DNA from 2 places in the Priestia sp. BR_2 genome. Region 1 is predicted to be linked to the other one. Evidence: riboswitches for the same ligand, from Rfam matches in the RefSeq annotation. Region 1 holds a riboswitch; the other holds the start of a gene.
What was found. A riboswitch is a leader RNA that binds a small molecule or an ion and turns the genes downstream of it on or off. The one in region 1 is predicted to bind cobalamin.
Positions count from the first base shown of each region.

Region 2: linked by a shared signal. The riboswitch ahead of RB298_RS25325 (ABC transporter substrate-binding protein) and the one ahead of RB298_RS16805 (ribonucleoside-diphosphate reductase subunit alpha) in region 1 are both predicted to bind cobalamin.

Region 1 is NZ_JAVFHM010000218.1:260,371-271,773, forward strand. Features, by position in the region: gene RB298_RS16760 (ABC transporter ATP-binding protein) at 1-1,330, opposite strand, end outside; gene RB298_RS16765 (hypothetical protein) at 1,673-2,005, shown strand; gene RB298_RS16770 (N-acetylmuramoyl-L-alanine amidase) at 2,261-2,989, opposite strand; gene RB298_RS16775 (hypothetical protein) at 3,664-3,759, opposite strand; gene RB298_RS16780 (arsenic resistance protein) at 3,930-4,892, opposite strand; gene RB298_RS16785 (cupin domain-containing protein) at 5,279-5,824, shown strand; gene RB298_RS16790 (dihydrofolate reductase family protein) at 6,383-6,940, shown strand; tRNA gene RB298_RS16795 (tRNA-Thr) at 7,023-7,094, opposite strand; gene RB298_RS16800 (MTH1187 family thiamine-binding protein) at 7,203-7,508, opposite strand; cobalamin riboswitch at 7,872-8,106, shown strand; gene RB298_RS16805 (ribonucleoside-diphosphate reductase subunit alpha) at 8,301-10,634, shown strand; gene RB298_RS16810 (ribonucleotide-diphosphate reductase subunit beta) at 11,330-11,403, shown strand, end outside.
Region 2 is NZ_JAVFHM010000294.1:330,233-341,635, forward strand. Features, by position in the region: gene cobD (threonine-phosphate decarboxylase CobD) at 1-906, shown strand, start outside; gene RB298_RS25310 (adenosylcobinamide amidohydrolase) at 989-1,723, shown strand; gene cbiB (adenosylcobinamide-phosphate synthase CbiB) at 1,720-2,697, shown strand; gene RB298_RS25320 (histidine phosphatase family protein) at 2,688-3,422, shown strand; cobalamin riboswitch at 3,575-3,776, shown strand; gene RB298_RS25325 (ABC transporter substrate-binding protein) at 4,033-5,037, shown strand; gene RB298_RS25330 (FecCD family ABC transporter permease) at 5,034-6,080, shown strand; gene RB298_RS25335 (ABC transporter ATP-binding protein) at 6,077-6,862, shown strand; gene cobT (nicotinate-nucleotide--dimethylbenzimidazole phosphoribosyltransferase) at 6,928-7,998, shown strand; gene cobU (bifunctional adenosylcobinamide kinase/adenosylcobinamide-phosphate guanylyltransferase) at 7,995-8,573, shown strand; gene cobS (adenosylcobinamide-GDP ribazoletransferase) at 8,570-9,391, shown strand; gene RB298_RS25355 (L-cystine transporter) at 9,604-10,998, shown strand; gene RB298_RS25360 (M24 family metallopeptidase) at 11,131-11,403, opposite strand, start outside.

The DNA.
Region 1 (11,403 bases):
ATTCGTCCGACACGCCGTGATCGAACAGCGTCAGGTTGTCGCGCAGCGAGCCGTCGAACAGCTGCACATCCTGCGTAACCATCCCCACCCGGCGGTAAAGCGCCGGCAGCTTCAGCTTCGTGATATCCGTGCCTCCGACGCGGATGACCCCGCTGTCGATGTTATACAGCCGAAGCAGAATGCGGCTGAGACTCGACTTCCCGCTGCCGGTACGTCCGATGATCCCCAGGCGTTCACCCGGCTTCACTTCGAAGTTAATGTCCTTTAATACCGGTTTATCCGCGTTGTAACTGAAGTTGACGCCCTCAAACTCCAAACCGAGCGCGCCTTCGGGCAGCTCTTCCTGCTCCCCGTCCACGATCTCGCTCTTGTTGGACAGCAGCTCTCTGGAGCGCAGCATGCCGGATTTCGCTTTCTGGAACTCCTGCACTTGGTCGCCCAGCATCTCGATCGGATCGTTTAACATCTGCGTATATTGATAGATCAGGAACAGGGTTCCCAGCGTAATTTCATCGATCAAATAATAGCGTACCCCCAGTAACAGGACTGCGGTAACCGCTAGGGCAAACAGGATCACCGTGGTGTTCCAGGGTACGACGCGGAGCATCCAGGCTTTTCTCCCCTTCAGGAACACGCTGCGCATCAAGCGGTGAAACCGGTTCATGACGTACGGCACGTTGCCGTTCGCCTGAACATCCTCGATGCCGGCGATGCGTTCCTCAATCAATCCGAACAGCGAAGCGCTGGCTTCCCGTTCGTTCTTGGAGGAATTGACGCCCATATTCCGGATGAACACCATGAACAGAATGGACAGCAGCGTGAACACCGTCATCACGATCGCGATGGGCAAATTGACCGTAAACATGAATCCCAATATGCCGGCAAGCAGCACGAAGCTGCCGATCACCTGCACGATGAACATCGCAAAGAAATTCGAGATATTCGTCACGTCTCCGTCAATCCGCTCAATCATCTCGCCGGGCGTTTTCACATTATGAAACCGCATATCCAGCCGTAAGCAATGCTTCAAAAGATCGCCGCGGAGCCGGTTCGTCGCGCGCCATGAAATATCATTCCCCAGATAACTGACAGCTACGGTAATCAGCTGGTTCAACACAGCCACGACCAGGAATAATCCCGCAAGCTGGATCAGCGTGGCTATCACGCCTCCGCCGGCTGCCGTGTCGATAAAGCGCTTGACAATCTGCGGATTCAGCAGCTGCAAGCCGGTCGACGTCAGCAGCATGGCCAGCAGCAGGATCAGCCGTCCTTTTACCGGCTTCAAATACCGCAGCAGCCATGACATGGATACCTTTTCTTTTTTGGGCACAGTGCCCACCCCCATATGCAAGCAAGTATGTACGGACCGTCATCCCCCAAACACAGGCATGCCCGGCAGTAAATCATTACCAGTCTACATGAAAACCCCGATCATTCCTAGGTAAAGAATAATTATAATGTGATGATCGTTTATTCTTAAGTGCATAAAGAATAAACCGCACAACTGCACGGCCTCTCTGCGATTATATACAATTGAAGGAGCCTCTTCCGTCTTTTCTTCCTATATAAATCTAGCGAGTCAATACCCGCTTCAAAAAAAAGCGAATCCGATAATTCAGCATACTCGTATATGTATAATAGAGTGACGTGCAACTTTTTGGAGGTGGGCATAATGAATACTGGGATCAGTGGATTAGACGGACTGGATGAAGAGAAGCTATCAGAAATTCGCGAAAATGCCGCAAGGCTCTCGGACATGAAACAAGAGGTGCCCGTGGAAGAACTGTTCTCGGAATCATTTATTCAAAGACATACGAAGTTTTCTTCCATCGATCACTTGCTGAAGGCCGCTGGATACGAGGGAAGCACCGATGAAGATTTTGACGAATTCATACAAGGTCGCACGATTAACCCGTTTATCGTTGAGCATACCCCATTTCGCAGCTGGCAGGATTTTCAGGAATTAGCCGTATCCGCTTATATTACGAAATGGCTGGGATTGTAAATATTCCATCAGTACCGTACCCCGGGTCTTTCCTCTAATAAGGGAAGACAACCAAAGAAGCCCCTCTAACCGATGTTAGAGGGGCTTCTGATATATTTTTTTAAAAGGGGTGCTTTTATCTTATGCCCCAAATATTAAGGGAAGCTTAAATTACGATTAAAGAGACATAAATTGTTCAACATGAACGCGTCCTTGTGCATCTGCATCAAGATACGGCGAGGAAGGCACTTCATCTAAAAGCCACCGGACTCGAGTCTATTCGGTCGTCACCGTAGCCGTCTTGGTCTTGTTATCCCATCCCACCTTGGCGCCTAATGCCTCACCGATGGCCCGGAGCGGTACATAGGTCACGCCATTCTCCAGCTTGCCATCTTCGATCTGCTTACCGTTTACAATGACATTGACCTTATCGCTCACCGCAGCAGCCCCCTCTTTCTTCTGAAGTCCCAGGTATTTGGCAATGCCGTTGACATGGCCTCTCGCCAGAGCGTCCAGCACGTCCGGCCGTTTCAGCTTGGCTGCATCCGCTGCCACATCGATAAACAGATTCTCGGTCAACACCGCAGGCATTTTAGATTCACGGACCATATGCAGGTTAGCCGCCTTCTGTCCTCGATCACTTGCCCCGTAGGATGTAATCGCGCTCATGACCTCCGAATGAATAACATTCTGGAGTTTTACCGAACCAGGGCTTGCGGAGGTATATCGATATGACTCGAAGCCCCCTGCACCGCCGCCTGCGTTACAGTGGATGCTTACCAGGACATCGGCACCGGCGGCGTTTGCCTTATCGGTCCGTTCCGCCAATTCCAGAAACACGTCGGAAGATCGGGAGAGGAATACCTGAACGCCGTCGTATTCGGCCTCCAATCGTTTTTTCACGGCCAGGGACAACGCTAATACGATATCCTTTTCCTGCAGCCCGTTTCCGGTGGCTCCGGCATCCTTTCCGCCATGTCCTGCGTCAATCCAAACCTTTTTCACGATCGTTCACCGCCTTTGTAGGTTGTTGAACAGCCTGGTGGCTAAATACAGCGAAGTGGGCCGCGTCCCTTCCTTCCGCTCATGCTTCCACGTTTACTAGGCAAGGCAACTATAGATCCTACTGCAAGGACGAGTATAATATATAAGATACTCCAATGGGGTACGGTCGGTGTTTGCTGGAGCCTATATCGAATGGCCCGGTTACGGTTTTGAGCTGACCTCTTGTGCCCCAGGCCCAAGCTTCATTTCATCCGGAATCCCTGATATTATGCATACAATGGAACTTTCCCGGAGATTGCCTTCATGTTTGGCTAGGCGGTGATTTCTTCCGTGTTACTTCTATTCTAACCGATCGGAGACGGGTTATATGTCTGGATTTGTACTTATCGTGTTCGCTACAGCTCTTATCATTCGTGGTGTCATGAGGATGCGCAAACCCACATGGGGGTCCTTATATAAAATGTGGAGCATAAAGTATGGGTCGGAGCCTGATTCCGACTACATTCGCTATATAAAATCCAGCGGGATTCTTCTGGTGGTTCTGGGATCAATCGTACTCGTATTCGGTATCCTGATGGTTATATTTTGAGCCCCATTACTGATCATCCCTTTAGAATTTAAAAAGCCCTGCCGACATGAGTCGGCAGGGCTTTTTGTTGCGAAGAGAAACGAAATTATACCCAGAAAGAAGCAGTAATGATAACCAACAAGATGAAGAGAACAAGAATCGCTCCGACAGAGTTATACCCACCGTATCCAACTTCGCCCATGAGATTCCCTCCTTTGCTTACGATACGATATAACGTATTCAAAATTTCATGAAGTGTCAGGGCGCATGTACTGCTCATAGACAAAAAATACCCCCGTCAGCCTCTGCCAGCGATCCAAATGTCACTCGGCGACGATATTTCCTGTCCAGTCAGGCGGTAACAACTTATTTTCAATCCAGGTAAATCAAATTTGGCACGATACGTATATAAACAAGCTCGGCAATTAGCTCTATCACGGTTTGAGTGACGATTACCGCTGCTGCAATCGTAGCCATTTCCTCAGGCAGGGTAAGTGCTAAAGGAAGAACGACTAATGAATTCCGTGTCCCTGCACTAAATATAAGCGCTCTCCCATCCTCGGGTCCGATTCGAAAAAACGCCGAAGTCGCCCGTGAAATAAACGGCGTCATGATATGGAATAGAACATAAATGGGAATAACCGCTATGATAACGCTAAGATCTTCATACACCCTCCCGATTTGTGAAGCAATGACTACAAAAAGAACGATTGCCATAAAGGGTACTGGGAGCCATGCGGTTAATTGCAACGATTTTGAACCCTTGGCACTTTTCTTGGCCCAGAACTGTGCAGCCAAAGCAAGAAGCAACGGGACGATAATCAAGAAGATAAATGCCTCGACAAATGGGCCCACCCTGACCATTTCTGCTGCTACCGAGCCAAGGGAAAGCCACAAGTAAAACGGAAGCATAATCATTTGTACTACAAAAAGGATCGGTGTGGACGCAAGAATCAATCGCTCATTCCCTTTCCCTAACTGTGTAAAAACAATAACATAATCAATGCATGGCGTCAGAAGCACAAGGCAAACACCAAGTAAAACGGGAGCCGGTTGAGGAAATACCAAGGTTAGAATAAAGACGAGAACCGGTGTCAGAACAAAATTCACAAGCAATAAAGCTCCTATAAAACGCCCGTTGGATAAAGCCTCCCTCAGCTTAAGGAATGGAATTTGACAAAACATGCTGAAAAGAAGAATGGCAATCATGAATGATATGGCAGGCTCAACAAACATGCCTATGGCGGGACTTAATAAGCCCATTACTGCACCTAATATCAAGGCTGCTGCATAAACGCCTATTTGATTCTTCTCTACACTCTCCAGTCTAAGCATCTGTCCACGCTCCACTTTTTTATCCGAATTATATCACGGGACCAGCACGGCACTGCCAAATACCGCTTTTGGGGGGCCGCGCTGCTATCAGCCATATGGAGAATATGCACACCCATCTCTGAAAGGGTTCCTAACGTTGATTGTTCTCTTTGCGTTCAATTTCGTACCAAACTTTTTATTTATATCATATTAGGTCTAATACTATCACCTATGATTGATAGCGCCATTATAAGAGGTTTAATCTGAAAGGGGCAGTCCAAGACGATATCCATGTCTTAGCTTACCGCTTGTCTTAAGTTATAGGCCCTAGCCCATTTTCGAATCGTTTAATTAGGCAGCAGCATAGGATAATCGGAAAATGATGAAACGATAAAAGGAGAATGAACATGTACCGCGATCCATGTTACCCTTATCAAGTGTTTGATCCGAGATATCAATACTGGAACGATTACAACCGGCTTCATAACTTGAATCCTCATTATTTCAGTTGGTATGATGCCCGTTGGAATCGTGATGATGAAGATATTCAAATAACGGATTATGGGCGAGGACCACTTGTACTGAATATTGATCAAGCTGCGAAACAGAACAATACGTACCGAACCGCTTTATGGACAGGGGAGCACTTACAAGTGACCCTAATGAGCATTCCTGTTGGAGATGACATTGGATTAGAGGTCCACCCCACAACCGACCAATTCATACGCATTGAACAAGGTCAAGGACTTGTTCAAATGGGCGATAGCAAACATAATTTAGATTTTCAACAAATGGCCTATGATGGCTATGCCATCATGATACCTGCTGGAAAATGGCACAATGTAACCAATATGGGCAGCGTACCGCTAAAAGTATATGTGATATATGCCCCTCCAGAGCATCCATTTGGCACGGTCCACGAAACAAAAGCAGAGGCCATGTCTGCTGATTAGAATTTGTTATTCTTAGGATTTTGCTAATTTATATGCCGTTAGAAAACTGAAGCCCGTCAGCTTAATGCTGGCGGGCTAAAGTGTTATACTAAAAATATATAACGAGACTAAAAAACATAAACAACACGAAATGATGGATAAGAACAGTTTGCTATCTTCACTTTCCCCTCTTTTCACTCCTACAATGTGCATTAGGTATCCGGCACTTACAGACAGCGTTACAAACCCTAAATATAACGTTTTGTGAGAACTGAACCAAACGCATATAACAAAAATAAAGGCTATCCACGTGAATATATATCTCAAAGCTTTAAATGGTCTATCGCCCAAAATATCACCTCAAGAAAAAGTTGCATTCACCTTCTGTACCAACCATTCCATCAATTTATTTCATATCATATCACGCTCCTTCGAAGAAATAAAAAAAACCGCTCCAGGAGGGAACGACTTCCGTTTACATAAAATCATTTTAACGAGGTTAGCGTTTTATGACATAAGGTGACGTATTTGAGGTCTATACTGGATGGTAGATTAACGTAACGAAAGGAGCAATAAATCATGGCACGAAGAATAATTTTAGATTTAGCGGTTACTTTGGATGGTTTTATTGAAGGAAAACATGGTGAAGTTGATTGGTGCATTATGGACTCTGAAATGGGGTTTAATCATTTTTTAAATCAAATCGATACCATTTTGTATGGAAGAAAAAGCTATGATTTATGGGGACAATTCACTCCGGAAATTGGACATGCGGATTCTGAAAAAGAGTTTTGGGAATTGGTTCATAGTAAAGAAAAGTATGTGTTTTCCAGGACGCAAAAGGGGAGTGATCATAAAGCAATATTCATAAATGATCGCATTCTTGAAGAAGTAAATAAATTAAAGAATAAGCCTGGTAAAGACATCTGGCTGTACGGAGGGGCAAGTCTTATTACGACTTTTATCAATTTGGGACTTGTTGATGAATATCGATTATCCGTTCACCCTGTCGTTTTGGGAGAAGGAAAACCGCTGTTTGTGGATATAAAACAGAGGTTGAATTTAAAAATGGTGAATACAAGAACGTTCTCCTCAGGCGTTGTGCAACTAATTTATCATTTTGATGGGAACGAATAATATTGCGCATTCGCCAACACGTACAAATAACGGCCCGGTTCCCGAATGACGGAAAACCGCGCCGTTATTGACTTTATGAAGATGCTGGTGAAGGGAATTGAACCCCCGACCTACGCATTACGAGTGCGTTGCTCTACCCCTGAGCTACACCAGCACATGTGGTTCGATGACATTCCTCACGAAACAACAAAAATTATTATAATACTTCGGCAGCAAAATGCAAGCCCTATTCTAACGGGAATATCCACCGAATTTGGCGGCATTACCCGCCTAATTTCTCCTGCACGGATTGAATCTTCTGTTTGCTCGAGGAGACCTGGTCCCTGCGGTCGTCAATTTTAACGGAAGTCGATACGCGCTTTGCCCCGGACAGAAAAGGCGCTTCATGCAAAGCCTCAATCGCCCGCCAGATCATGTTAAGCTCTCCCTCGATGATCGTGCTCATCGATGTCAGCTCATAGGAAATCCCTTCCTGCTGTTTCAATATTCGCTGCATCTCGGCGACATAAGCGCTTAAACTCGTGGTTGCGGTTCCGATCAGAATCACCGTTACCTCTGCTATTGCCATCTGAACAACCTCCCTCGTCATATCTCAATCATGCGATGCTCTTCCATTTTCCAATTCCGGATACGGATATCATACCAATTTCGGTCCGCCATATCAAAGCCCTTCAGTTTTAGCTTCACACAAGATATAGTGTATCCTTCCCGCCTCATCCATACGGTAATATCCTATTTTGTCAAAACGAGAATATACGCGGTATCTGCGCAGAAAAGGTCGCATTTGGTCACAATCCAGGAAATCTTATCGCCTTTTGACAGTTTCTTAACTGGCACAATGACCGCTCGTTTGCTATAATTCTTTTTGCGTTCAATTTTAAGAATATGGTTTACAAACACAATATATTGGGTTAAATTAGATTAACAACAACCAAATATAGTGTATATAGGTGCCGGATCAACCCATAAGGCAGTCCGGCTTAATAGGGAAGCATGGTGTAAATCCATCACGGTCCCGCCACTGTAAGGGCTCTTAGGCTGTTCATCATTATTTTTCAGCCATCCTCATACGGCATAGCCGCCGAAGAATCGGATCAAGGTTTTCGGGAGGCACCGTCGTGAGGCAGAAGCCCGAGTCAGAGACCTGCCTATATGCAGCAGACACCAACCTACGGGGCTTTAGGTAAGTGTTCGTTAAACTTGCGTCTGTACATAACATCATGCCCGTTCAAGGGCTTATGTCAAACGTCATTTCCGAATCACAGCGCACGGACATTTTCAAGCCTGCCCGCGGGTTTTAGAAAATGTTTTTTTGATGTCCTTTTTCATATTTCCCCCGAAGAAAGCGAGGAATTTATTCATGCCCCAGCTCGTAGTTAAACCGAACAACCGTCAGCTCGCCTTTGATGAAATTCGCCTCTCCGTCTATGCCGACCGGACTCTGAAAGGATTGGACATGCTCGATAAGGAGCGTCTGCTTCGCGGCGTCAATGCCAAATTGCGCGGTGAGCAGGTTACCGGCGAAGAAATCAGCAGCGCCTTCACGATGTCCGCCCTTGAGCTTGTAACCAAAGAGGAGCCGAATTGGAAGTTTGCAGCTGCGCGTTCGTTTCTGACCTCTTTATATAAAAAAGCGGCTACCAACCGCCGATACAAAGCATACCCGGAAGAACCATACGGTGCCTTCTACCCGCTCATTACGGAGCTTGTGCAAAAAGGCATCTATCGCGAGGACCTTCTGACCAGCTACACCAAAGAACAAATCGAAGAACTCGGCGAATGCATCGATCCAAGCCGCGATCTGCTGTTTGACTACATCGGTCTGTTGACGCTGGCTGAGCGTTACCTGGCAAACGACTTTGACGGTCGCGTCATGGAACTTCCGCAAGAACGCTACATGGTCATCGCGATGTTCCTCATGCATAACGAGCCTGCCGACAAGCGTCTTGACCTTGTCAAGGAAGCCTACTGGGCCATGAGTAACCTGTACATGACGGCGGCTACGCCGACCATGTCCAATGCAGGTAAAAAAGTAGCCGGCCAGCTGTCCAGCTGCTTCATCGATACCGTGGACGACTCCCTGGAAGGAATCTTCGATTCCAATACGGACATCGCCCGTCTCAGCAAAATGGGCGGCGGCATCGGGGTGTACCTCGGCAAAGTCCGCGCACGCGGCTCCGATATCCGCGGACACAAGAACACCAGCTCCGGCGTTATCCCTTGGATTCGCCAGCTGAACAACACCGCTGTTAGCGTGGACCAATTGGGAACCCGTAAAGGCGCCATCGCGGTGTACTTGGACGTGTTCCACAAAGACATCCTGTCCTTCCTGGATCTGAAGCTGAACAACGGCGACGAGCGCATGAGAGCGCATGACGTGTTCCATGGCGTATGCCTGCCCGACCTGTTCATGGAGGCTGTCGAAGCTCGTGAAGAGTGGAGCCTGTTCTGTCCGCATGAAGTGAAGAAAATCATGGGCTGGAAAGACGAGAACGGCCGTCCGCTAGGTCTGGAGGACTTCTATGACCATACTCAAGGCGAAGGCGAATTCCGCCAAAAATACGCGGAAGCCGTAGCGAACCCGCTGCTGCCGCGCATTACCGTACAAGCCATCGACATTATGAAGCGCATCATGAAATCCCAGCTTGAAACGGGTACGCCGTACATGTTCTACCGCGACACGGTCAACCGTGCAAACCCGAACTCGGCTCATGGCATGATCTACTCTTCCAACCTGTGCACGGAGATCATGCAGAACCAATCTCCGACGGTCGTTGAGCAAGAGGAGCTGGTTACGAAAGACGGCCAAACCCGGATCGTAATTTCCAAAATCCCTGGCGATTTCGTTGTCTGCAACCTGAACTCCATCCACTTGGCCCGTGCCGTACCTGCCGGTGTGCTGGAGCGTCTCGTTCCGATCCAGGTTCGCATGCTGGATAACGTCATCGACATTAACAATATTGAAGTTCTGCAAGCTCAATACACCAACAGCCAATATCGCGCGGTCGGTCTCGGCACCTTCGGTCTGCACCACTTGCTGGCGCTGGAAGGCATCCGCTGGGAATCCGACGAAGCCGTTGCCTATAATGACAATCTGTACGAACACATCAACTACCTGCTCGTCAAATCCAGCATGGAGTTGGCCAAGGAAAAAGGCCACTACCCGAAATTCAAAGGCTCCGACTGGGAGAGCGGCGAGTACTTCACGTTCCGCGGTTATACCGACGGCGAGCATGAAGGCAAGTTCGTGACCACCGAACAGTGGCGTGAATTGCAGCAGGAAGTGCAAGCGAACGGCGTTCGTAACGCATGGCTGTTTGCCATCGCGCCGAACGGCTCCACCTCGATCATCGCGGGCTCCACGGCGAGCATCGATCCATTGTACGAACTTCTGTCTTATGAAGAAAAAACCACTTATAAAGTGGCGAACCCTGCTCCGGATCTGTCCGAGAAAACGATCTGGTACTATAAAACGGCTTTCTTGATCGACCAGCATTGGTCCATCAAAATGGCTGCCGCCCGTCAGCGTCACGTTGACCAAGCGCAAAGCTTTAACCTGTACGTCCGCCCTGATATCCGGGCTTCGGAATTCCTGGAGCTGCATCTGCATGCCTGGAAAGCCGGCATCAAATCCACGTACTATGTACGCAGCCGCGCGCTGACGATTGAAGAGTGTGAGTCGTGCGCAAGCTAAGAGTTTAGATTTTCGAACCCACCCAACCCCTCCCTTCCAAGGGAGGGCCCCAAGGGCTCTGCCCTCTGGACACCCGCAAGGTGGGTTGGATGTGAATGAGGCGCTTCTTAAATTGCTTTAGTGGCTAGGAGCGCTTTCTCCCTGCGGGAACGCTGGAATACGGCGCGGAGACGAATGAGCTGCTTCGTGCGATTTGTTGAGTTACTATCTGCGTGGACCGCTATCCCTTTGGGAATCGCTTCTCATGCGGTGCGGGGACCTTTGAGTTACTTCGCGCGATTTATTGAGTTACTGCCTGCGTGGATCGCTCTCCCTTTGGGAATCGCTTCTCATGCGGTGCGGGACTTCTGAGTTACTTCATGCGATTTGTTGAGTTACTATCTGCCAGGAGCGCTTTCCCTTCGGGAATCGCTGGAAGCTTGGTTCAATACAAACATCGAGCGGCTGCATGCGGGGGGTCTCTCATAGCAGGCGGGAATAGCTTTCTAAATAAAAGACTACAAGGGTAAGGGTATCCAATCGGAAGAGTTTACGTCCGCCTTTGGGAGCCCTTTGCAACCTTTAAAATACATTCAGGCAAAGGGCGGACAACAGCGGCTGGAGATGGATACCCGTCCCATGAATATGCTGGGAGGTTTCCCTCAGGCTTCGCCTATGCGCCGCCCTATTATGAAATACAAGGAGAGAAAATCGGCATGCAAATGCAAAAGATATTTAACACCGAAGCACCCAACCGCTCCACTCGCGTCATTGAAGGTGAATGCTCCGG
Region 2 (11,403 bases), on a different contig from region 1:
CTTGCGGAGGAATTGGGCACCGATGCCCGGTGCATTCTTGTCGGAAATGGAGCTGCAGAATGCATGGCATTGCTGCTGCTGGGCCTGCAGCCCCGAACGGTCGGCGTGGTCGATCCTTGTTTTTCCGAATACCGGGAATTGTCCTTGAAATTTGGTTCGGACATCCGCTCCGTGTGCGGGGAGCCGGAGCGGGACTGGCGTGCGGACAAGGCGGATATGATGGAGCTGATCGCCTGCACGGATCTCGTATTTGTGGGACAGCCGAACAATCCGAACGGGGTTCAGTACAGCCTGGAGGATATTCGCGAGCTGGCGGCATGCGCTGAGCAAGAAGGGACCTGGCTGGTGCTGGATGAGGCCTTCATCGATTTCGTTCCGCCGGAGGACAGACAGACATTGATGCCGGAACTGCAGGACTATCCGCGGACGATCATTGTCCGGTCGATGACCAAGTTTTATGCGATACCGGGCCTGCGGCTCGGGTTTACGGCTGCCCACCCCGACGTGATACGCGCCATGGCAGGCAAACAGGTGACGTGGAGCGTCAATGGACTGGCGCTGCTTGCGGGAGAGGCTTGTCTTGGCAGCGGCAGGGAATATGAACTGGACACGCTGCAATTGATTCGCGTGGAACGCGAGAAGCTGATACATGGTTTACGAGCGCTGGGGCTTGACGTTACGCCGGGGGAGGCCAATTTTCTGCTGATGGAGCTTCCGCGGCCTTGGAATGCAGGGACGTTCCAGCAGGAAATGGGCAGGCGGGGCGTGCTCGTCCGCAGCTGCGCCATGTACCCGGGCCTCGGTGAGCGCCACATCCGGTTAGCCGTTAAGGATGCCGGATCTAACGACAGACTGCTGGCGATAACCGCGGAGGTCCTTGGAAATCCTTCTGCTGACGCGACTTAGGGATTTCTAGCAGCAGATCCATATGAAGAACGCTACAGGTACAGTTGGTTCAGATATTTAAGGAGCAGGGAGAGAAAAAGACATGGCAGTACCTTTTCTGAAAGGCAGCAATCGTCCATATAACTCGGATGCATGGCCAGGAGCCATCGTGTCCTTGGATTCGGAGCAGCAGCATCCGCATATTCGGATCTCGCTTCCGAGTCCGGCTGCGTCCATAAGCAGCGCCATATACGGCGGCGGTTTTCTGCACTTGGACCATATCGTGAACCGTTATGTCGACAAGCATTACGATTGCAGCGATCCGATAAACGATATGGTTAGCTTTATGGCTGGGCACGGCTATCCGGCCGATTCCACGGCAGGATTGATGACGGCGGTAAAACTGAAATATGCCTCCATTCGGGAGGCTCGGGGCGAGCAAGCTTCCGTTCTATGCTGTACTACCGCGGGCGTGGGCAATGCAGCCCGCGCCGGGTCGAGCCGTACGACCTTCGCGGCTTACCAGCCTGGCACGATTAATGTCGTGCTGGTGGTGGACGGAAGGCTGACGCCGGCTTGCATGGTGAACGCCATGCTGACGGCAGCCGAAGCGAAAGCCGCGGCGCTGCATGACCTGGGGGTGAAGGATCATGAAACCGGGGCCGCCGCCACGGGGACGACGACGGATGCGATGGTCCTTGCGGTCAGCGGCAATACAGCCTTTGGCGTGAACCATCATTATGCCGGAACCGCGACCGATCTGGGCGGCATGATCGGACGTCTTGTCTACGACAGCGTCACGGAGAGCATCGCCGCCGAAAGAGAAGATCGGATATGACCGCCGTATGGGTCATATGGGCGGCGGTGGCGCTGGACCTGCTGATCGGAGATCCGAGATGGCTGCCGCATCCCGTCATCGGCATGGGGAAGGCGATCCGCCGGGTCGAAGGATGGATTCGCCAGCGGACGACTTCCGCTCAGGGACTGAAGCGGGCGGGGATATTGCTGCCGGTGATCGTGGTCGGCGGCTCCTTCGTGCTGGCATGGCTGCTGCTGGAGCTGTGCCAAGCGATTCATCCTTGGCTTGCCTGGGGTGCGGAGATCGTTCTCATTGCGACTACGATTGCGATCAAGGGGCTGCGCGAGGCAGGATTGGAGGTCTACGGCCATCTTCGTTCCGGGAATATCGCCGAGGCCAGGCAAGCGCTCAGCATGGTGGTCGGGAGGGACACCGCTCATCTGGATGAGCCGGAAATTGTGCGGGGGACGGTGGAGACGGTTGCGGAAAATATCGTGGACGCGGTCATCGCTCCGCTGTTTTTTGCCCTGATCGGAGGGGCGCCGCTTGCGTTGGCCTACCGCGCCGTGAATACGCTGGATTCCATGGTCGGTTATAAAAACGAGAAGTACCTGCATTTAGGCTGGGCCTCCGCCCGGCTCGACGATCTCGCCAATTGGATACCGGCACGCCTGACCGCCGGGCTGTTGACCATCGCGGCGGCGATGTTCTCGCTGCAGTGGAAACAAGCGATCAAGATGGTTAAACGAGATGCGCGTAAGCATCCCAGTCCGAACAGCGGCTTCCCGGAATCGGCCGTTGCCGGTGCCCTGGGGATTCGCCTGGGAGGCGAAAATTCGTACCAAGGCGTGATCTCGTTCCGGGCTTACATGGGGGACCCCGACCGACCGCTCGAAGCGGAGGATATCCGGGTGACAAACCGTCTGCTTGTGGGCGTATCGGTTTTGTTTACGATGCTGGGTACCGCGGTGCTCGGACTTGCTGCCGCGGCAGGAGGAAGCCTATGGATATGAGGATCAGCCTGCATCTGGTGCGTCACGGCCGCACGTTGTGGAACGAGGAGCGCCGTTATCTCGGCCATGAGGATCAGGGAATTCTGGCTGAGGGAAAGGAACAGCTCCTCCCGCTGCGGGAGGAACTTCGCTGCAGGCATTTTGTCCGGATCTATTGCAGCGATCTCCTCCGCTGCCGGCAGACGCTCAATGTGATCTTATCGGATTCAAAAAGGGGTGCTGTTCCTGATGATGGCATATTGGGCCAGTTTATGACGGGCGTACGATATGACCCACGGCTGCGCGAACTGGATTTCGGGGATTGGGAAGGAAAGACCTACGAGGATTTGAAGACGGATTCCCTCTACCGGCGCTGGATCGATAACCCTGCGGAAGTTACGCCGCCCAGCGGGGAGAGCTGGGAAGCTTTCGGTTCCCGCGTCCAGGCCTTTTTGTCGGGATTGCATTTGGATGTGAAGGAATTATTGCATATGGAGGAAGCTCCGGATCCCCTTTCGCAGGCAGAGGCAGAGGCAGAGGCCAGGCGTGGTGATGATGGCCGAGGAACGCTCGCTGAAGGAGTTGACGTGCTTGTGGTCACCCACGGCGGCGTTATTCGGGAGATGGCAGCGGCTACCGTGCCGGATACGGAATTCTGGGCGACGTCGGTTATGCCGGGCGAGGTTCTCAAGCTGCAGCTGACATGGGACGGAGCGAGCTGGCGGGGCGTACGGTTAAGCGAATAAAACGAAAACGTATGATTTCGGTCGGAATAGGCGATAACGGGCTAAATCGGTGTCATGACGCAATCGAAACGCCCGAAACTTTCAGTTGTAAGGGGATGGTTTATCGCCTATAATCTTGTGCAGAGAAACCATGCTTGGCCTATCATCCATAAATTCATATGATTTGCGAGGGTCCCGGACAGAGGGCGTTATTGTTTTCTGCCGGGTTAATAGGGAAGCCGGTGCAAGTCCGGCACGGTCCCGCCACTGTGAAGCAGGGACTTTTCCATATGCCACTGAGCCTTAGCGCTTGGGAAGGCGGAGAAGTCGTTACAACCTGCAAGTCAGGAGACCTGCCCTCAGCGAATGAAAGACGGTCCTTCGAGGAGAGGATTACGTTTACCGGACGCATGGAGCCATGCGGACGGAAGTTTAAGGCGCCATCGTTGAACGGTTATCCCGGCGTCCTTATGATACAAACGTAATCCCTGAGTCCTTGTCATCGAGGAATCGGGGATTTTTGCTTCTTAGGGTATGAAGATTGAACGTTTCTTACCAGTTAAGGATCGGTCGAAGGAATTTAGACACGCCTGCGCCAGGTTCTCAATTATGTTTAGGGGGATTCCAAGAGATGAAAGCATTAAACAAAACATGGTCCGTACTTCTGGTAGCCATACTGATGGCCCTGGCCTTGATCGGCTGCGGCGGCGAAGAAGCCGCGCCGAAGGATGCGACGCCGCCGGCACAGCAGCAAGAGCAGAATAACGAAGCGCCGGCGGATTCGGCGGAAGAGCTTAAGACCACGTATCCGCTGACCGTCAAGGATTCAACGGGCGTTGAAATGACGTTTGAGAAAGCGCCGACCAAGATTGCGTCCCTGACTCCGTCCGAGACGGAAAAACTGTTTGCATTGGGACTGGATGAGGAGATCGTTGGCGTATCCGATAACGACGATTACCCCGAAGCGGCCAAATCCAAGCCTAAAATGGGCGGGTTCCAGGTGAATGAAGAGGCGATCATCGCAGCCGACGCCGATGTGGTATTCGCGGCTTCGATGAATGCCCAGAATGCCGAGAAATTGCGCGAGCTTGGCGTTACGCTGTTCGTCAACGATCCGAAAACCATCGATGCGGTGATGGAGAACATCGAGCTGATCGGTCAAATTACGGACCGTCAAGCCGAGGCGAAAGCGGTCGTCGATCAGATGAAGCAGGAATTGGCTGCCGTTACGGAAGCCGTGAAATCCGTGAAGGATGAAGACAAGAAGAAAGTGTACGTGGAGTTCTCTCCGGGATGGACCGTCGGCAAAGGCGAGTTCATGGATGAGATCATTACCGCAGCTGGCGGCGTCAATGCAGCCGGCGATGCGGAAGGCTGGTTCGAAATCAGCGAGGAGAACATCATCGCCGCGAACCCGGACGTTATTCTGTACACGGACGATGTGGTGGACGAAGCCACCAAGAAAACATTGGATCAGCTGATCAAGGAGCGCGGCGGCTGGGATCAGATCGAAGCCATCAAGAACGATCAGGTCATTTCCGTGGATGCCAATCTGCTCAGCCGTCCGGGCCCGCGCGTGACGCAAGGACTGATGGAAGTGGCGAAGGCCGTTTATCCGGAATTGATGAATCCATGAGTAAAAAACTTGCAGGATTCGGTGCGGCCGGCCTGATCCTTTTACTGCTGACCTTGGTTGTCAGTCTCGGAATCGGCTCCGTTCACCTGCCTGTGAGAGAGATTGGAGCGATGCTGCTGCACCGGCTGCCGGGAATCGGCGATTCCATCGTTCCAGGCTGGGAAGCTTCCTCCGAGCAAATCCTGATGAAGGTGAGATTGCCGCGGATCCTGCTCGGGATGCTTGTTGGAGCCTCCCTGGCGGTGGCCGGGGCCGCCTTTCAAGGCGTGCTTCGCAATCCGCTGGCGGATCCGTTTACGCTCGGTGTGTCCTCGGGTGCTGCGCTTGGCGCGGCATCCCTGATTTTTTTCGGAATGGAATATTCCTTTGCCGGAGGTTATACACTGCCGGTTGTAGCGTTTCTGACCGGAGCAGGCACCCTATGGGCCGTTTTGCTGCTGGCAAGGGATCAAGGAAAACTGCCGATCCATGGGCTCATCCTGTCCGGGGTGGTGATGCAGTCGTTTCTGGGCGCCGTCGTTTCGTTTCTGACGGTGATGTCCAAAGATACGGTGAACCAAATCCTGTACTGGACGATGGGAAGCCTGAGCATGCGCGGATGGTCGTATACGGCCATCCTTTTCCCGTATTTTGCTGCGGGTTTCGTATATCTATGGAGCAGGTCGCGGGCGCTTAACATTTTGTCGCTCGGGGAACGGCAGGCCGCTCATATGGGATTGAATGTCGATCGTCTGAAGACCAGCGTACTGATCGTCGCTACCCTGCTTGCCGCGGCAGCCGTATCGGTTTCCGGCGTGATCGGGTTCGTCGGGCTTGTAGTACCGCATATGATTCGGCTGATCACCGGCTCCGATTACCGCGTGATTGTTCCCCTGTCGGCGCTGGGCGGCGCGATTTTCATGGTTTGGTGCGATACGGCAGCACGCTCCGTCTTGGCGCCGACGGAAATCCCGCTCGGGGTGGTCACGGCATTCATAGGCGCTCCGTTCTTTGCTTATCTGCTGTACCGGAACAAAAAACGGCGCAGGGAGGGGTTATCATGATTACGGCCCAAGGGCTTGGCAAAGCCTATGGCAAGGCGTCGATTCTATCCGGGGTGGACCTTCACATTGCCGAAGGGGAATGGTGGGGGATCATCGGACCGAACGGCAGCGGCAAGTCCACCCTCATGCAGCTGTTATCCGGCGTGGAGAGTCCTACGGAAGGAAGCGTGACGCTTCTGGGCAAGGAGCTTGGACGCTATAACCGGAAGGCACTGGCCCGAATCGTGGCGGTGCTGCAGCAGGAGGGACTCGACCCTACCGATTTTACCGTCCGGGACGTGCTGGAGATGGGGCGATTCCCGTTCTTGAACTGGCTTGGCCGTGAGGATAAGGATGCGGCCCCGCTTATCGAGGCCGTTATTCGAAAGCTGGATCTGAACGGCCTGGAGGAGCGCCGGCTTACCGAGTTAAGCGGAGGACAGCGCCAGCGTGTCGCTTTGGGCAAGGTGATGGTCCAGGAGCCTTCGCTGCTGATGCTGGACGAACCGACGACCTATCTGGATATCCGCTATCAGCTTCAGTTCATGGATATGGTGGCGGAGTGGCGGAACTCGTCCGGCATAACGGTGATCAGCGTACTGCATGACCTCAATCTGGCGGCTCAATTCTGCGATAAACTGCTGGTTCTGGATCAGGGACGGATCGCAGGGGCGGGCAAGCCGGAGGACGTGCTGACGGCAGCTTATATCCGACGGATTTTCCGGGTGGAGCCCTCCATCGTGACCCATCCCGAGAATGGGGCTCCGCAGGTGCTGTTAACGGCGAACAGCACCTGGTCCTAAAGCGGTGTTGCCGCAGGTTCAGCCGCGTTGTAAGATTTAGGAGCAAGAGGAAGGAGGCCGTTTCATTGACGGATACACTCACAAGTCGTTTGAAGGGAATTACCGCTAACATTAAACCGCTGGATGCCGAAGCGCAGGCGGAAACCGCCGCCTATTTGGATACGTTGACGAAACCTCCGGGCAGTTTGGGCAAGCTGGAGTCGCTGGCGATCCAATTAGCGGGAATCACGGGGAAAATGAAGCCCTCGTTTACCAAAACATCCGTGGTTGTCATGGCTGGCGATCATGGGGTGTGTGATGAAGGAATCAGCGCATTTCCGGCCGAGGTGACGCCCCAAATGGTGATGAACTTCCTGAATGGAGGGGCGGCCGTTAACGTGCTGGCCCGTCAAGCGGGGGCAGACGTTCATTGCGTGGATATCGGCGTAGCGACCGAGCTGACCCATGAGAGGCTCCTGTCCCGGAACATTGGCAGAGGAACCGCCAATATGGCCAAAGGACCCGCAATGACAAGGGAAGAAGCGCTGCAATCCGTAGTGACCGGAGCTGAGGTGGCGGCAGAGCTGGTTAAACAAGGCACGCAGATGTTCGTAACCGGAGAGATGGGCATCGGGAACACGACGCCAAGCGCGGCTATTTTCTCGGTTCTGTCCGGCAAGCAGCCATCCGAGGTTGTGGGACGAGGAACCGGCGTGACGGATGAACGGCTGAACCATAAGATTCGGGTTGTGGAACGGGCGATACAAGTCAATGCGCCTCATGCCGCCGACCCGCTCGACGTGCTGGCCAAAGTCGGGGGCTTCGAAATCGGCGGATTGGCCGGATTGATTCTGGGGGCGGCTGCTCATGGATGTCCTGTCATCATTGACGGATTCATATCCAGTGCCGCGGCGTTGGTTGCCAAATCGATCTGCCCGGATGCCCTTCCTTATATGATTGCTTCCCATGTTTCGCATGAACAGGCGCATGTTCTTCTGCTGAAAGAGCTGGGACTCCAGCCGATGCTTCAAATGGACATGCGTCTTGGCGAGGGGACGGGCGGTGTGCTGTGCCTTCATCTGGTCGAGGCGGCGTGCAGGATCGTGAACGAGATGGCGACGTTTGAGAGCGCCGGCATCAGCGGAGGAGCCGTATGAGTCATCGTGGAAGCGTGTTGGTTACGGGCGGAGCGAGGAGCGGGAAGAGCTCGTTCGCGGAGAAGCTGTGCATGAAGCGCGCCGATTCCGGTACCTATATAGCGACTGCGCAAGCCTATGACGATGAGATGCGGGAACGGATCCGTATTCATCAAGACCGCAGGCAGGATACAGCCTATGGTTGGCAGACGGTGGAGGAGCCTGTCGCTCTGCCCGAATTGCTGGAAACGCTCGGCCAGTCTGCCTCGGACGCCCCTGCGGTGGTAGTGGATTGCCTGACGCTGTGGCTTACGAACGTGCTGCTGCAGGCCGAACCTGAAGGCACGACCGTCATGGAAGAGCGGCTGGGGCTTCAAATCGGCAGGCTGGCAAGAGCGGTTCAGGTATACCCGGGCATGGTTATATTGGTAACAAACGAAGTGGGTTCAGGGATTGTACCCGAATATCCGCTGGGCCGGATTTATCGCGACTGGGCAGGGATCATGAATCAACGACTGGCCCAGGTCTGTGACGAGGTATTTCTGGTGACCGCGGGAATTCCAATGGAAATCAAGAGCAGGGAGTATCGGATATGAGCAAGATGATCGAAGCGGCTGAGGCCGCTTTTCAATTTTTATCGAGGCTTCCCGTGCGGAGGGAAATTCCCTTTACACCCGAAGTTCAACAGCGGAGCGTCGTTTTTTATCCTTTCGTAGGGGCAGTCATAGGTGCTATCGTTGCCGTATTGGGACTGGGCTTAAGCTTTGTGCTGCCTTCCTTTCCTGCTGCCGTCATCCTGCTGGCTGCATGGGTAGCGTTAACCGGAGGGCTTCATCTCGATGGCTGGATGGACAGCGCGGATGCGCTGCTGAGCCATCGGTCGCGCGAACGAATGCTTGAAATTATGAAGGATAGCCGGGTAGGCGCGATGGGGGTCATGGCCTGCATGCTGCTGCTCCTTCTGAAAGCTTCCTTAATCATGTCCGTTTGGGATTTGTCTGAGGGGGTATGGAAGCAAGAAGCGTGGCTGCTGGTGCTCGCTCCGGTCTGGAGCCGCTGGTTTATGGTCCACGCCATGTATCGATGGCCGATGGCACGGGGAAGCGAGGGGCTGGCAGCTTTGTTTCACGGACTGTCCGTTAGAAGGAGGTCGCTGGCAGGCATAGTCGCGATCCTGTTAACGCTGGTCGTCATAGGCCTTCTCTGGTGCACGACAAGCACACTGGATCTTGCTTCGATCGGAATCGGAGGGATCCTCGTCATCCCGTTGGCAGCCTGGGCCGTTGGAAGTTTGACGGCCGAACGGATGAGCCGAAGACTCGGGGGATTGACGGGAGATACCTATGGGGCGTTGAATGAATGGATTGAAACGATTGTGTTAATTTTGGTAGTTCTCCTTTTGAAGTTTACATGATATGATAGTAGAGCAATGCAGTGGTATTCCGATCAACATAGTCGACATAATTCACGTCAACAGAAAAATAACGTTTTTGACAGGAATTTTCTCAAACGGGTAATGATATGTTTAGAGTGGGCTATGAAATGGATATGAATACATACTAGCGCACTTATGACATGAGGATGACGCAGTATATCCTTATTTATAGAATGGGAGGAATCATTAGGATGGAAACGCTTTGGGTTATCATCAATGTCCTTGTTCTGATTCTGCTGGTCGGTATTTTGTACTGGATGCAGAGAAAGCATTACTCGTTTACCAAACGCGTGTTTGCCGGACTTGGACTGGGTGTGTTGTTCGGAGTGGCACTGCAGCTCATCTACACTTCGACCTCCGATGTGGTGGTGAAATCCACCGATTGGTTTAATCTGGTTGGCTACGGTTATGTCAGACTGCTGCAGATGATGGTCATTCCGCTGATCATGGTGTCGATCATATCGGCCATCATGAAGCTGAAGGGCGGAAAAAACCTGGGCAAAATGAGCGGAATGATCATTACGGTGCTGCTTCTGACGACGGCGGTAGCCGCAGCTGTCGGAATTACGACCGCGCTGGCTTTCGATTTGTCCGCCGTCAATATTCAGGGCGGCGCTGCCGAGGAGCAGCAGGGCGCGCTGCTGCAAGAACGGCTCGGGGATGTCGAGGGCCGTACGCTGCCGCAGCAGATTCTGGATTTCATTCCGAGCAATCCGTTTGCCGACATGACGGGAGCACGAAGAACTTCGACGATTGCGGTCGTCATATTCTCGGCATTCATCGGGATCGCCGTTCTCGGGTTGGACCGTAAAAACAAGGAGCAGGCGGAGACCTTCCGCAACATGATCTCCGCCGTATACGGCGTGGTCATGCGTATCGTGACGCTGGTGCTTCGTCTGACGCCTTACGGGATTCTGGCGCTGATGGCCAAAACGATCGCCACGACCGATCTTGCGGTGATCATGAATCTGATCGATTTCGTTCTGGCTTCATACGTGGCCTTGATCGCCATGTTCATTATCCATCTGGTGCTGCTGGCGATATTCGGGTTCAATCCGTTCAAGTACGTCAAGAAGGTATTCCCGACGCTGACCTTTGCCTTTACGTCGCGTTCCAGCGCGGCTACGATCCCGCTTAACGTGCAGACCCAGAACAAAAAGCTGGGCGTCTCGGAAGGCATCGCGAACCTTTCGGCATCGTTTGGCGCCACGATCGGGCAGAACGGCTGCGCGGGCATTTATCCTGCCATGCTGGCCGTCATGATTGCCCCGACGGCCGGCGTGGATCCGACGTCGTGGTCGTTCATCCTGACCTTGATCGTGGTCGTTATGATCAGTTCCTTCGGCGTGGCGGGTGTCGGAGGCGGAGCTACCTTCGCATCGCTCATCGTTCTCTCCACGATGAACCTGCCGGTTGCCTTGGCAGGCCTGTTGATTTCCGTCGAGCCGCTGATCGATATGGGACGGACGGCACTGAACGTGAATGACTCCATGACGGCCGGCGTGATTACCGGGAAAGTCATGAATGAAGTGGATAAAGACGTGTATAACGACGACAACATTGAACTGGATATGGTTCAGGCATAATGAACGCATCCAGGGGAGCCATCTTGCAGGGAGTGTTTCTGCCTTCAAGGTTGGCTCTTCTGCGTGAATAGAGAAAGCCCGAATACCGTAAGTGAAACGGTGATTCGGGCTTTTTTTCATGCTGAACATGATTTATCCGATGACGGTCAGTTCTTTCGGGAAGGAGGTCAGCACCTCGACGCCATCGCCGGTCACGATGACATCGTCCTCGATTCGAACGCCGCCGACGCCTTGCAGGTAAATGCCGGGCTCGATGGTGAAGACCGCCCCAGGCTGCAATATGTCCTGATTCAACCCGTGAACGGACGGATATTCGTGGACATCCATGCCAAGCCCGTGACCCAGGCGATGTACGAAGGCATGGCCGTAACCTGCGCCGTCAATCACATTGCGTGCCGCTTGGTC